DNA from 2 places in the Cupriavidus sp. L7L genome. Region 1 is predicted to be linked to the other one. Evidence: predicted binding sites of a transcription regulator. Region 1 holds the regulator's gene; the other holds the start of a gene.
The links. The regulator LexA, encoded in region 1, represses DNA repair genes until DNA is damaged. The targets are predictions, from matches to a motif close to ACTGTATNNNNATACAGT.
Positions count from the first base shown of each region.

Region 2: imuA (translesion DNA synthesis-associated protein ImuA) is a predicted target of LexA. The motif match lies at 2,617-2,634, and genes of this name have one in related genera.

Region 1 is NZ_SMNY01000024.1:387,934-395,465, forward strand. It holds gene rpsR (30S ribosomal protein S18) at 1-253, opposite strand, end outside; gene priB (primosomal replication protein N) at 257-556, opposite strand; gene rpsF (30S ribosomal protein S6) at 634-1,008, opposite strand; gene E1J61_RS23970 (asparaginase) at 1,121-2,113, opposite strand; gene lexA (transcriptional repressor LexA) at 2,395-3,051, shown strand; gene E1J61_RS37475 (hypothetical protein) at 3,165-3,332, shown strand; gene E1J61_RS23980 (hypothetical protein) at 3,333-3,683, opposite strand; gene E1J61_RS23985 (hypothetical protein) at 4,220-4,459, opposite strand; gene E1J61_RS37480 (hypothetical protein) at 6,221-6,910, shown strand; gene E1J61_RS24000 (hypothetical protein) at 7,036-7,257, opposite strand; gene E1J61_RS24005 (DUF1643 domain-containing protein) at 7,318-7,532, shown strand, end outside.
Region 2 is NZ_SMNY01000032.1:87,151-94,682, forward strand. It holds gene E1J61_RS27115 (DEAD/DEAH box helicase) at 1-1,238, shown strand, start outside; gene E1J61_RS27120 (sensor histidine kinase) at 1,309-2,436, opposite strand; gene imuA (translesion DNA synthesis-associated protein ImuA) at 2,657-3,361, shown strand; gene E1J61_RS27130 (DNA polymerase Y family protein) at 3,288-4,751, shown strand; gene E1J61_RS27135 (error-prone DNA polymerase) at 4,767-7,532, shown strand, end outside.

The DNA of each region.
Region 1 (7,532 bases):
GCAGCAGCGCGAGGAAACGCGCACGCTTGATCGCCGTATCCAGCTGACGCTGATAGTGGGCCTTGGTACCGGTCAGGCGGGCCGGCGTGATCTTGCCGTTGTCGCCGATGAAGTCCTTCAGGGTGTCCAGATCCTTGTAGTCGATCTGTTCCACGCCAGCCACGGTGAAGCGGCAGAAGCGCTTGCGCTTGAACAGCGGGTTCTGTTGCTGGAAGCGCTTCTTGTTCTTGTTGTCACGTTTGACGAATGCCATGATTCAATCCTTTACGAATGCTTTACATCCGGTGATGTGAAAGACGAGAGCCTTGCTGTTGCGGTGCTTGCGGGCGAGGAATCCTTCGCAGTCGAGCAGCGTGCCGAGCGGTAACCGCTCAAGCCGCTGACCCACCGGCCCGATCCCCATTGCCGCGATGGCAAACTCAACCTGCCGAGGCGTTTCCGCCTCGACCGTCTCGCCGCTGTACTGCAGGATGCAGTTCACGACGGGCACTCCGGCCGGGGTATAGCGCAGGGCATCGCGTTCCGCCAAAGTGGCGGCAAGCCGAAGCTGGTTCAACGCGGGGCCTCTTGCCGTTTGCCATCCGTGCCGCCAGGGCCGACATGGTCAGCCTGGGCGCGCACCGCAGTCCGCACTCAGGCGGCCTGGCCTTCGGTGGTCGTTTGCGCGGCCTTGCGGGCTTCTTCGCGCTGCACTTCCTTCATCATCGGCGAAGGAGCGGTTTCAGCCTTCTTGGTCTGCACGATCAGGTGGCGCAGCACGGCGTCGTTGAACTTGAAGGCGTGTTCCAGTTCAGCCAGCGTGTCCTTGCCGCATTCGATGTTCAGGCAAACGTAGTGAGCCTTGGCCAGCTTCTGGATCATGTAGGCCATCTGGCGACGGCCCCAGTCTTCCACGCGGTGAACGTTGCCGTTCTGCGAGGTCACGAGCTGCTTGTAGCGCTCGATCATGGCCGGCACTTGCTCGCTCTGGTCCGGGTGGACGATGAAGACGATTTCGTAATGACGCATTGACGCTCCTTTTGGGATTAGCCACCCGGGCGTCACGAGTCCGGTGTGGCAAGGTTGAATAGCCTTAAATTATAGCCCGGCGCCAGCGGGGCGCGCAAGCGGCAAGGCTGGCTCAGGCTTTGGCAAAGGCGGCCTGCAGGCGCACGGGATCCCGTGCCAGCGCAGGATCCGCCGCAAGCGCCAATGCCAGCAGTACCCTCGCCTTATACGGATTCAGGTCCGCGGCGGAGACAAAAACGCCATCGGACGGGCTGGGATGCGCCGGAATCGCCACATGACCTGCCCCGGTGCGCGAACTGCGCACCACCGCCACTCCGGCGGCGGCGGCATCCACCAGGGCCTCCGCCAGCACTTCGTGTATCGAGCCATTGCCGGCGGCGGCCACCACCAGGCCCGCCACGCCAGCCTGCACCAGCGCATCGACGGCGATCCGGCCCGGCTGCGCGTAGCTCGCCACGATCTCGACCACCGGCCATGCGCCCGGCATCGGACCGATCGCCCATGCCTGCCGGGGCGTGCGGGCAAAGCCCACGTAGTCGTCCTGCACCAGCCCGAGCGGCCCGCACTGGGACACGAAGGCATCCACCGCCGAGGTATGCGCCTTGGCAACATCGCGCGCCGCATGGATCTGCTGGTTCAGCACCACCAGCACACCCTTCCCGCGCGCATCCGGATACGCCGCCACCCGTACCGCGTCGAGCAGGTTGAGCGGCCCGTCGGCCGACAGCGAGGTGGACGGCCGCATCGCCGCCGTCATCACCACCGGGACCGGGCACGCCTGGGTCAGGTGCAGCGCCATCGCCGTTTCTTCCAGCGTATCGGTGCCGTGCGTGATCACGATGCCCGCCACATCCGCCTGCGTTGACCAGTGCTCGACGCGAGCGGCCAGCGCGGCCCACAGCGCAAAGGTCATGTCCTTGCTGTCGACCTGCGCCACCTGCTCGGCTTCGATCCGTGCCACCGACTGCAGCGCCGGCACCGCCGCAAGCAACGACGACACGGGCACGGTGGCCGCCTGGTAGTGCGCGCTGCTGGCGGGGTTGCCGGAAGCGCCGGCAATGGTGCCGCCGGTAGCCAATACAACGATGCGAGGCAATTGGGTCATGGGTGCTGGGGCTCAGGAAACAGAAGGGAATACATGCGCCGGGCGATGGAATCGCGATTGTAACGGCGGACTTCCACCGGCATGGCCCGCGCCGAGGCCGATCGGTTCACGCGCGCCAGCAAAAATTCTGCTTGCGCTGACGCCGATACTGTATAAAATCACAGCATACTGTTTAAACATACAGTGCCCGGCCCGCCGGATGCAGGATTTCGGGGACCGCCCAGTCCGTTGGGCAGCCCATCCAGCCCTGCCCCAGCGCGCCCGCACGGAACGGCGATCCCATGGCGACCCTGACACCCCGGCAGCAGCAGATTTTCGATCTGATCCGCAATACGATCCGCCGTACCGGCTTCCCGCCGACGCGTGCCGAGATTGCTGCCGAATTTGGCTTTTCCTCGCCAAATGCCGCGGAAGAGCACCTGCGCGCGTTGGCCCGCAAAGGCGTGATCGAGCTGACGCCTGGCGCCTCGCGCGGCATCCGCCTGAAGGTTTCGCGCAGCGACTCGGAAATGCCGGACCAGTTCTCGCTACCCATCCCCGGCGTTTTGCAGCTGACGCTGCCGTTGGTTGGCCGCGTCGCAGCCGGCAGTCCCATCCTTGCCGCCGAACATATCGACCGCCAATACCAGGTGGACGCCTCGGTCTTCGATGAACGCCCGGACTACCTGCTGCGCGTGCGCGGCCTGAGCATGCGCGACGCCGGCATTCTCGACGGCGACCTGCTCGCCGTGCGCCGGGCCAGCGAAGCGCCCAACGGCAAGATCGTGGTGGCGCGACTCGGCGACGATGTCACGGTCAAGCGCCTGCAACGGCGCGGCGGCCATATCGAGCTGATCGCGGAAAACCCGGACTTCGCCAACATCATCGTTGAACCGGGGCGCGAAGAGTTTTCGCTGGAAGGCATCGCGGTCGGCCTGATCCGATCCTCCGGCTTCTAGCCGGTCACGGCAGGCGCTTCGCCTGCGCGGACCCACCCGCTTCCATTGCTTTGCAGACGCCGCCCGGCTTGCCGGGTGTTGACCCCGCTTTTGCCTGAAAAAGAGGTGCAACCATGCCGCAAACCCACCACGTCGCCGCCCGCCGCCCGGTCAAGCCGGTGCCCTTCCGCCAGTGCAAGGGCGTGCGCGTCTATCAGGGCGCGCAGCGCCGGACCATGGTAGGCAGCATGGCTGCGATCTGCAGGATGCTTGAACTGGAAACCACTAGCAAGCTGGCCTGATCAGCTACGCGCGCACGCCTTGGTTTCCGTCTCCAGTTCTTCCGGAGTCATCTGCGGGAACCATGTATTGGTCTTGCGCAACTCGACCGCCGTGCCATCCGGCCTGGCGGTCAGCGAGATCAGGTAGGCATACGCAAATTCGCCACTGATCTTCGGCTGTCCGATCCGGATTTCCATCTGGTTCTGTGCCGGCAGGTTGACCATCGTGGCTTCGTCGCCGAGATTGTTGCGCAGGCATTTGGCAACGTCAGCCATTTTTGCCGGCGTGAACAAGCGCATCGGCGGACGCGCACGAATATCTTTTTCCGATGTGCCGGTGGCGCATCCGGCCATCATCGCGGCCACTGCCACGCCAGCCCCTATTACCGCTGCTCGAAAGAACATACGACCCCTTTGGAATGCAAGGCGCGTATGGTACAGGAGCCACATCGATTGTGGGCGTCGCTGGCACTGAAAGGAGCGTCCAAGACGATGACGCAGGGACCTCCATCCCCTCCGCGCAAGCGCGTTTAGCCAGGCCACGCCAGGAAGAGTAGGCCCAGCCCGAGCACCACCGCCGCGAGGATCAAATAGTGGCGCCAGCCGTGCCTCGGATCACCGGTACGGTATGCATGATGGGAATGAGGGATGTGAGGTCTCATGGAGCGAATTGCCGAAAGCTCTTATCCCATCGTAGCCCTTTAAGACCAAGTCGTCCCGCTCGCGCAGCGTCCGCAGCATGCCGCAGCGCCGCCGTCTATTCCGATTCTCCAAGTGCAGTTCGCCTGCATAGGAAGCTGGCCGAAACGCCGCGCGTGTAAGGCGGCAGCACTGGTAAGCGCCAACGCGCCTGAGATGGCGAGTTGGTCGGCGAAGGAATCAAAATGCTTCGGAGTGGCCGCATGAGGCTACAGCCCGGTCTTAGTGTTCTCGACGCAAGCCTTTGCGTAAGCAATTGCTTCAGCCATCGCCTCTTCCTCGCTATTGAACGTGGCTTTGATCTTGTGTCGCAAGCCTGGGACAAACTCGTTTGCGTGATCGATTCTGCGCTCGAACAATACCGATGCCTCCCAGGATCCAGATTTCGACTTCCAGACCGTGCAGTGGCAGAAATACTCCCCTTCTTCGACCAAGGCATGGCTCGACATGGCGCGCTCCCATCGTTTCAGAGGAATCCTAGCATGATGAAAGAACGCCCCATCCGCTTCAACGGCAAGCCTCATCGCCCTCGTCCATCTGCTCGGTCACCGCACTCGGTCGCATACCCGCCAGCGCAAAACGCACGAACGGAATTTCCTCCCTTCTCGGCCGTCTCTTCGCAGTAGTCCAGCGGAGAATGGCTTTTTATGGCACGGCCGATATTCCCACTTCTACTGGTCGGCTTACCGCGCCGAGCAAGCGATCGACGAGCACCATAAAGTGACTCGCGACAATATTGTGCGCTGCATCACAATTCATAACGAAGCTCTTGTGCGATGCGGCATATGATGTGACGGGGGACCTGTAGTAAGAGCCTTGGGCCCATGCAGCCAAGGCCTCATATCTGTTTTGACGGGGGAATTTCGGTAGCCCAAACGGGCCTTGGCCTATGCAGCCAAGGCCCACTCCATTCTGTGCAAGCGGCGAGGTCAGCGAATACACCCGACGGCAGAAGGAGGGATCCGACAATGGGTAGCAGCGCCGCTGTTCTCGCCCTGCAGGACATCGACGCGTGTCGGCCCGAGGTGAGCAAGAAATGTTTGCGAGGCAACGGAGCCCCATGCTCGCCTACCCACAGAGAACGCGCAAATCGGCACGCGCCTTCAGAGCGATCGGCGCCCACTGCTTGCCTGCCAGTAGCTTCGCTACATACGTTGGCTCATAGCACCGCAATTCATGCGCCGAAGTTCAGGATGCCTGGCGGCCGACCGCGATCAAGCGGGGCCTACCTTCAACATCTTCGATGCGCGGCAGGGCGCCCGAAGCAATGTTCTGCCGAACCGCAGCCTTCAATTCAGGAACATCCCAACGCCCCTGCTCGATAGCACCCAGAGCGTCGCCAGTAACTGCGAATCTCCCGCCACAGGCAGCGCAGCGATATATTTGACTACCGCGCAGGCGATCTTGTCGGTCAAGCCAGCGTCGCGCGAGTGCAGCGCATAGTAAGCAAGGCACGGTTTTGGTTGAACTCACAGTGTGTCCCCGGCGATTGTCAAATCGGCCTTACGGCCGGCCTGCGTCTTGCAACCTGCCTGGGGTCAACATCAGGCACAGCAGGAGATTGGTGGTCCAATCCGGATGCAGTGGTGCGCCTGGCAGACCCTCATCGTCACGGTAGCCTTAGGCCTAAGTTTCATTTAAGAAACGTGCCCTGATCTGTTTGCGACACAACAGAGTCAACCAGTGCTGTGCCATGCCGCACAACGAGGGATGGACAATTCCCGGCGTGGGCCATCGATCACCCCCTTGAGGTGTGGCTCGCCGTCGGTGCTTGGGCTGCGCTGGACGACACCACCATTCGTTTTTCCCTGCGCTGACGGCCCATGCCAAGCAAAGCGCTACCTCTGGATGTGCCGGCCCTCACGGACGAGGAGTTGCGCGACATCTGCCTGCGCATGCGCAATCCGGACGTAAATGACCTGCTCAACTCCTTTACTCGTATCAGATTGCCCTGCAACTGTCACAGGAAGACGCCCTGACTTTCGCGCAGGTCATGGACTGCAGCAGGCGACGACCGTGGAAGCCTTGAACCTCGCCGCAGACCTGTCAGGTACGTGCCCGACATGGTGCAACAGGATGAGCTTCGAGCGGAATTCGAGCGCCTGAAGAAAGGCGACGACTAAACCCCGAGAGCAGAGCGCCGCGCGTGTGAGAACCAGGCGTGACAGCCGGCAGAGACCGGCACGCTTACAAACGTAGCAGGAACAAACATGACCAAGTACGGAAAGCTGGATTGCCTCATCTTGCGTTCCTTTGGCGAGCAGTCGGCGCAATTTGCTTCCATCCGCGACCTTCTGTGCGCTCCAGGCCTGTCAATCGTTGCCACGATCTCCGCCTCGACCTCTACCGCCGTCGCCCCCGCGATTTCCTCCACGGTCATCAGCGCGGTTGCCGCCGCGGCCACTGCTTCTGTCTTCGCCACGCTCGGCGCGGCGGTCCGAGCCGCGATTCTCCGCTCGCTCATCGCCGCGATTCCACCCACGCTTCTCACCGCGGTTTTCGCCTTGATTTCCACCACGATTCCAACCGCGGTTGTCACCGTCGTTCCAATCGCGGCCCCTGCTGCGTTTCTCGTCCCGGTCCCAGCCGCGATTCCAGTCACCATCCCATTTGCGATTACCGCCGTAGTACCTGGCGCCGCTCCAATCAGAGTAACCTCCGCCGTAGTATGGGCGCGAGTATCCGCCGTGGTAGTAGCCGTCATCGTAGGGAGCGACAGCACAGCCGGTGAGAAGTGCTGCCGTAGCTACGGTGAGCACGAGAGGGGGTTTCATGGTGACCTGCGTTTGCGGTTGGCGAATTTGCCGCAAGAATACCGACGGGCGACTCCCCCAGTTGTAAGAAATCGTGTCCCGTTGATGATCGTTCATGGCGTGCATCGCCACAGCCATCGGGGTTGATGGCGACGTCGAGGAGGAACTGGTCCTGGATCCCCTCTTCGCCGGACCCGATCACCGGCGCCGGCGCGCGGGACGCCCGATCCGTCGGTGTGGGTGGTGGGGTTCAGGAGGGTCGAGCGACAGACTTAAAACTCGAGTTCTTTCAGCGTCCTGGTGGCCAGGTATGTCGCAGCTTCCTTCGCCTCATCTCTAGTTGGGAAATCCTCCACGGTTTGGTGTGGCACTTCTGCATCCGGCTCTTCTTCCAAACGGCGGATATACACATACCCTCTGAACCGTCCAGGAGCGGTCTCCATAACCGCTATCCGGGCCACATGCGTGTCCGTGGCAAAAAGCTCATCTTCCATGGCAGCCTCCACTTCTAATGTCTCAGGATCGTAGCATGATCAAATCCCCCAGGAACCGCTATGAAACGACTGATCGAGACCACGCTGGACGGTGAGGGCGGATGCATCCTGTCGGATTGCGAGCAGTACCGGTACCGCCTCTGGCGCGCCTGGGACGACAACCGCCCAGCGCTCGGCTTCATCATGCTGAACCCGTCGACGGCCGACCACCACGTCAGCGACCCGACCATCACCAGGTGCCTGCAGCGCGCGCTGGCCGGCAAGTATGGTCGGCT
Region 2 (7,532 bases), on a different contig from region 1:
CGCCGACGCTGCGCGTCCTGGATCTGCACGGCCCCCAGCGTCACGATCGCTTTGCCCAGATTGGCGAGCACGACCTGATCCTGACCACGTACGCGTTGCTGTGGCGTGACGAGGCAATCCTTGCCGACCACGACTTTCACCTGCTGCTTCTGGACGAGGCCCAATACGTCAAGAATGCTGCCACCAAGTCCGCCGCGACCATCCGCACACTGCGTGCGCGACACCGCCTCTGCCTGACAGGCACGCCACTCGAAAACCATCTCGGTGAATTGTGGGCCCAGTTTGACTTCCTGCTGCCCGGCTTTCTCGGTACCCGCGAGGACTTCACGCGACGCTGGCGCACTCCCATCGAAAAGGGCGGCGATACCGTTCGACGCGACCTGCTCGCGCGGCGCATCCGGCCATTCATGCTGCGCCGGCGCAAGGATGAGGTGGCCACCGAGTTGCCCCCGAAAACGACGATCGTGCGCACGGTGGAGCTCGAAGGCGCGCAACGCGATCTGTACGAGACGGTGCGCGCTGCCATGCAGGAAAAGGTGCGGGCTGCCGTCGCGGCAAAGGGTCTCGCGCGCAGCCACATCATCGTGCTAGAGGCGCTGCTCAAACTGCGCCAGGTTTGCTGCGATCCGCGGCTCGTCAAGATCAAAGAGGCGGCTCGGATCAAGGAATCGGCCAAGCTTGAGCTGCTGCTGCACATGCTGCCCGAACTGATCGAGGAAGATCGTCGTATCCTGCTGTTCTCCCAGTTCACCAGCATGCTGGATCTCATTGCCGCAGCCCTGCGAAACGCCGGCATTCCCTATGTCATGCTGACGGGGGACACGGCGGATCGCATCACCCCGGTCGAACGCTTCCAGCAAGGCGAGGTACCGCTTTTCCTGATCAGCCTGAAGGCCGGTGGTGTTGGGCTGAACCTGACGGCGGCTGACACCGTCATTCACTACGATCCCTGGTGGAATCCAGCCGTGGAAAATCAGGCCACGGACCGCGCTCACCGTCTTGGCCAGGACAAGCCCGTGTTCGTCTACAAGCTGATCACCGGGGGCAGCGTCGAGGAGAAAATCGTCGCGATGCAAGCGCAGAAAGCCGCGCTGGCCGAGGCGATCCTGTCGGAGGATGCCGCCGGCGCCGTCAAATTCTCCGCCGAGGACATCGAGGCACTGTTCGAGCCGATCCCGGCGGCACCGGCCGTCGCCGCGACGACAAAATCCCGGTCCCGCATTCGGACAGGAACCTGACGATGCCGTGTGCCGGGGCAAATCGCGACGGCACTGCACGACGCCCGGGCAGGCAAAGCGAACGCACCACTCAAGTCGTTTGGAATGCTCGACGCGGCAGACGCACCTCAAACGCCGTCTCTGCCTGGTCGGAGCGGGCGTCGATTGACCCGTGATGGGCCCTGGCAATTTCGCTCGCGATATACAGGCCGAGCCCGAGCCCGCCCGCGTGCTTGTCTTCCTGATCCGGACCTCTGCTTAGCGGGTCAAACATTCGCTCCAGCGTCAGCTGGTCAATAGCGGGGCCGCTGTTCCTCACCGCGAGATGAACTTCGGTGTCGTCACCAGTGACTACAACGCGGACCGAAGCGTCTGGCGCGCCATATCTGATCGCGTTGAGCACCAGATTGGAAACCACTTGCTGCAGCCGCAAACCATCCCAAGCGCCCTGCACGTTGCCCTTCATCTCGAGGTCGATGCGGCGGTCTGGATGCGCTGCCCGCAACTGATCTACGGTATCGCCAACGACGTGAGCCAGGTCGATCTCAATGGGAGCGATGTTGATACCCAAACCGAGTTTCATTCGGTTGAAATCGCACAGGTCATCCAGCAGGGAATTCATGCTGGCACCGCTGCGAATGAGCCGTGCTGCCGCCTCCGACACCTTCTCCCCGGCGTTCAGCGCCGCCAGATAGGAGGCGGTCATCTGGATGGTCTGCAGAGGACTGCGCAGATCGTGCCCAAGCATTCCCAACAACAGATTACGAGACTGCTCAACTTCCGCATTGAAAAAATCCACGGATTCCGCGACGGCCTGATCGATCGCCTCGTTGAATCGCATCACGTCATCCAGGTCCGCGGCGACCAATTCAAATTGGTCCATCCACAAACGCAGCACGCTGGCGCGTAGCGCCCGGTACTCGGCGACCAACTGGTTGATGTTGAAGCCACCGCGCGCCCGGATGATGGCGTGAATTTGGGCTGCAGTGTCCGGCGCACCGGGCACCTTCGAGGCTCGTCCCAAGGATTTTTCGCGTTGCGCCTCGCTCGTTTGCGGGGTCCTAAGATCTTTGGCAATGGCTTGGAGGATCTGCGGGGCGTGGTCGCGCAGGGCGAGGGAATCCAGATTCCGGGCGGCAGGCAGTTGGGTGGCCACGAACGCCTCCCATTCCGCCAAAATGTGCTTCATATCGCGCAAGATAAAGTCAGCTAGCCGCATGCCTGCCCCTTTAGCTTTGGCAGCCCCAACGCACTTCTGAAGAATAGGATGTTATGTCGGCGAGGATGGGTAAAGTATCGCATAAGGCGCTTTGAACGTTCGGAAGCTGTCGATTGTTACGTGACAACTGACGGTTGACTTCTTCGAGGAGGTTGCCGCATGCATTTCGTACAGATGACCACTGTATGGATATACAGTACACTGGTGGCAGGAGCCCACCATGCTATCCGTCGCCCCAGAAACCATTCACCCATCGTTGTGGCTCGCAGCCCAGCTTGCCCGAGGCAGCGCACGCACTGTTCCGACCGGGTACCCGTCGCTCGACAAGGAGCTGCCAGGCGGCGGGTGGCCAGTCGGCTGCCTGACGGAGTTGCTGCAGCGCCAGCCCGGTATTGGCGAGCTGCGCCTGCTACGCCCTGCTCTTGTCGCGCGCGCCAACCGCCCCGTCGCGCTGTTGGCGCCGCCGCACGCGCCGCAAGCGCTGGCACTCGCGAACTGGGGCGTCCCACCCGCCCAGATTCTCTGGATCGACACCCGGCACACCGCTGACGCTTTATGGGCTGCTGAGCAGATCTTGCGCGCCGGGACCTGCGGCGCACTCGTGCTCTGGCAGTCGCACCTGCGTAACGATGCGCTTCGGCGTCTCAACCTTGCCGCCCAAGCCTCGGATGTCCTGTTCTTCGTGGTTCGACCAACGGCCTGCGCACGCGATGCTTCGCCGGCGCCGCTGCGCCTCGCCTTGGAGCCCGCATCGGACGGCATTCGCGTGCAGTTCGTGAAGCGTCGCGGCCCGCAGCAGGAATCGCCGCTTGACGTCACCCTGCAGCCCTCCCCCATTCTGTTGTATCGCCATGCTGCGCCTGTGGATCTGCCTGCGCCTGTCGTCCCTGCCCCTCGAAGTGTTCCGGCCGAACTGGTCCACTGAGCTGGCGGTTGCTGTCCTGGACAAGGAGCGCGTGCGCTTGGCGTCGCCGCTGGCCATGGCGGCCGGCGTGAAGCTGGGCATGCGACGCGGCGGCGTACAGACGATCGCGCCGCAGACCATTCTCTTTGACCGCGACACTTGCGCGGAGCTGGCGGCGCTTGAGCGCGTCACGATGGCGCTGCTGCAGTTCTCGCCCAATGTCGCTGCATCCGAGGAGGCAGCGGTGCTGGTCGACGTCAGTACCACGCTGCGACTCTTTGGCGGTGCCCGCAAGCTGCGGCAGCGAATGCTGGCGGCCGTGACGTCAATGGGCTTCAGTCCTGTCGCGGGATGCGCCCCCACTGCCGAAGGGGCGTGGCTGCTCGCCCGCGTTGGCGGAGGCGTGGCGCTGCGTCAGCCCTCATTGGGGCGACAGCTCGCCAACCTGCCCGTTGCGGTCTTGCCAGCGGCGCGGCCGTTCGACGATTGGCTGGATGGACTCGGCTGCCGCACGCTGGGCGACCTGCGCCGGCTGCCGCGCGCAGGCCTGCAGCGCCGTTGCGGCGCCGCCATCCTGGAGGCATTGGATCGCGCCCATGGGGAAGCGCCGGAAGTCTTCGAATGGATCGAAGCGCCACCATCGTTTGACGCCGCAGTGGATCTTCCGGACAGGATAGAGAGCGCCGAGGCTGCCCTCGCCTACATCCGTGGCTTGCTGGTCCAGATGGTCGGCTGGCTGACCGCGCGGCACCTGGCCATCAAGCGCTTTGGGATTGAACTGCGCCACGAGCGCGGCTGCGCCGCCATCGCGCCCACGAAGATCGAGATTGCGCTGGCCGAGCCCAACTGGCATGAAGAGCATTTGGTACGTCTGCTCAAAGAGCGCCTCGCACGGTTGACGGTCGAGGCGCCGATGATCGCCGTCGCGGTGTCTGCCGTCGAGACCGAGCCGGTGGCACCGCCCAGCGATTCGTTGTTTCCCGAGCCGGGCGGCACGCCCGCGGACCACGCACGCCTGCTCGAACTGCTGGTGGCGCGCCTGGGCGCTGACCATGTCCGCCAGCCGTGCTTGCGTGCCGACTATCGCCCGGAAGTCGCCAACGACTGGCAGGCGGCCACCGACAAGCCGGCCAGCGTAACGGTGCCCGCTGGCTTGCCCCGTCCCGCTTGGCTGCTCGGTAAGCCGGTGCCGCTGATTGAGCGCGACCACCGCCCCTTCTACGGTTCGCCCCTGCATATCGTTTCCCCACCCGAGCGCATCGAGTCGGGCTGGTGGGGAGGCCAGCTGGTGACTCGTGACTATTTCGTGGCGGAGGCGAAGGACCATACCTGCTACTGGATTTTCCAGGAACGCATGGGTAGCCGCGAAGGCGACGAGGCGCGGTGGTATCTGCATGGTCTCTTCGGCTGAAACGCCTGAAACGCCATGGACCTCAACACCACGGCAGGTCTGCCCGCCTACGCGGAGCTGCACTGCCGCTCCAACTTCTCCTTTCTCGCCGGTGCATCCCGACCGGAAGAACTCGCCGAACGCGCCGCCCAGTTGGGCTACCACGCGCTCGCCATCACTGACGAGTGCTCGCTGGCGGGGATCGTGCGCGCCCACACCGAGGCGAAGAACGCCGGCGTTCGCCTGGTGGTCGGCACCTGGTTCCGGCTGCAGAACGCCGATGGCTCTCCCGCCCTCTCGTTCCTGGCGCTCGCCCGTAACCGCGAAGGCTACGGCAACCTGTGCGAGTTGATCACGCTCGCGCGCATGCGTGCTGCCAAGGGTGCGTATGTGCTGACGCCGCGCGATCTGGCCGCGCCCGAAGCGCCGTACCAGCACCTGAAGGGGCTGCCGGACTGCCTGGTCGTGTTCACGCCGGAGTATGGCGCGGCGGCCGAGAAGCTGGAGGCGCAATCGGCTTGGGTGAGCGCGACCTTTGCCGGCAGGGTCTGGATGGGATTGAGCCTGCTCTACAAGCCCATGGACGATATTCATCGTGGCACGGTCGAGGCCGCCGCGGCGCGCCATCACCTGCGCCTTGTCGCCACTGGCAACGTGACGATGCACGTGCGCTCGCGCAAGCCGCTGCACGACGTGCTGACCGCCATCCGTGTGCATCGCCCGGTTCCCGAGTGCGGCTATGACCTGCTGCCGAATGCCGAGCAGCACCTGCGCTCCCGCTTGCGGCTCGCCAACATTTACCCGCACCGCTACCTGACCGAGTCGGTCCACATTGCCAACCTGTGCCAATTCTCGCTGGACGAACTGCGTTACGAGTATCCCGAAGAAGTGGTCCCGGACGGCGTCACGCCCGCCGACTATCTGCGGGAAGAGGCCTATGTCGGCGCGCATCGCCGCTACCCGGCTGGCATCCCCCTTGCCGTTCAGCAGCAGCTCGAGCATGAACTCGCGTTGATCCGCGACATGGCCTACGAGTTCTACTTCCTGACCGTGCATGATGTGGTGAAGTTCGCCCGCTCCAACGGCATTCTGTGCCAGGGGCGCGGCTCTGCCGCCAATTCGGCGGTCTGCTACTGTCTGGGTATCACCGAAGTCGACCCGGCACGCGGCAATCTGCTGTTCGAGCGCTTCATCTCCAAAGAGCGCGCCGAGCCGCCCGACATCGACGTCGACTTCGAACACCAGCGCCGCGAGGAAGTGATCCAGTACCTGTATCGCAAGTACGGACGCGATCGGGCCGCACTGGCCGCGGCGGTCACGACCTACCGCCCTCGCAGCGCCCTGCGCGACACCGGCAAGGCGCTTGGCGTGGACCCCGCCATCGTCGACCTGGTGGCGAAGTCCCACCACTGGTTCGACAGCAAAGCAGACCTGCTCAGGCGTTTCGGTGAGAGCGGCGTGGATACGGAAGCGGAGCTGTCCCAAAGCTGGGCTCACATGGCCGTGTCATTGCTCGGCTTCCCACGCCACCTTTCTCAGCACACGGGCGGCTTCGTGCTCGCGCGCGGCAAGCTTTCCCGGCTGGTGCCGATCGAAAACGCAGCCATGGCCGATCGCAGCGTGATCCAGTGGGACAAGGATGACCTCGATGCCTTGGGGCTGCTCAAAGTCGACGTGCTCGCGCTTGGCATGCTGTCTGCGATCCGGCGAGCCCTGGATCTGGTGTCGCAGCAACGCGGTGAAGTGTTTGAACTGCAGGACATCCCGGCGGAAAATCCGAAGACCTACGAGATGATCTCGCGCGCCGATACGATCGGCGTGTTCCAGATCGAATCCCGCGCGCAGATGTCAATGCTGCCTCGCATGAAGCCGCGCACCTTCTACGACCTCGTCATCGAAGTGGCGATCGTCCGGCCCGGGCCGGTCCAGGGTGGCATGGTGCATCCCTACCTGCGCCGCCGGCAGGGACTGGAGCCGGTCAGCTATCCGAGCCCGCAGATGGAGCAGGCCTTGTCCCGGACCCTTGGCGTGCCGATCTTCCAGGAACAGGTGATGCAGGTGGCCATGCTCGCCGCTGGTTTCTCCGCCGGCGAAGCGGACCAGCTGCGCCGTGCCATGGCAGCCTGGAAGCGCAAGGGTGGCTTGGAGCGATATCACGAGCGCATCGTGACGGGCATGCTCGAGCGCGGCTACGATGCCGAATTCGCCGAGAATATCTTCCGGCAGGTCCAGGGCTTTGGCGAGTATGGCTTTCCGGAAAGCCATGCCGCGAGCTTCGCCCTGCTGGTCTATGCGAGTGCCTGGCTCAAGTGCCACGAGCCCGCCGCCTTCCTCTGCGCCATGCTCAATAGCCAGCCCATGGGCTTCTACACGCCGTCGCAGCTGGTGCAGGATGCCAGGCGCCATGGCGTTACCGTACTTCCTGTCGATGTGACGGTCAGTGGCTGGGACGCCAGCCTGGAGCATCACGATGGGTCGGCGCCGGCGGTACGCCTGGGCCTCTCGCAGCTCAGAGGCATGCGCAGCGAATCCGCTGAACGTATCGAAACGGCACGCGCAATCCGGCCCTTTGCCTCTGTCAAGGATCTCGCTCGCAGAGCGTCATTAGACCGGCACGATGTCAATGTACTGGCCGCTGGCAATGCGTTGATCGGCCTCACCGGTAGTCGTCGTCAGGCGATGTGGCAGGCGGCGGCCGCAGTTCCAGACAAGGATTTGTTACGGCCCGCCGATCTGGACGAGCCAATACCAGAACTCTCACCGCCGACCGAAGGCGAGGAACTCGTCAGCGACTATCGCTCA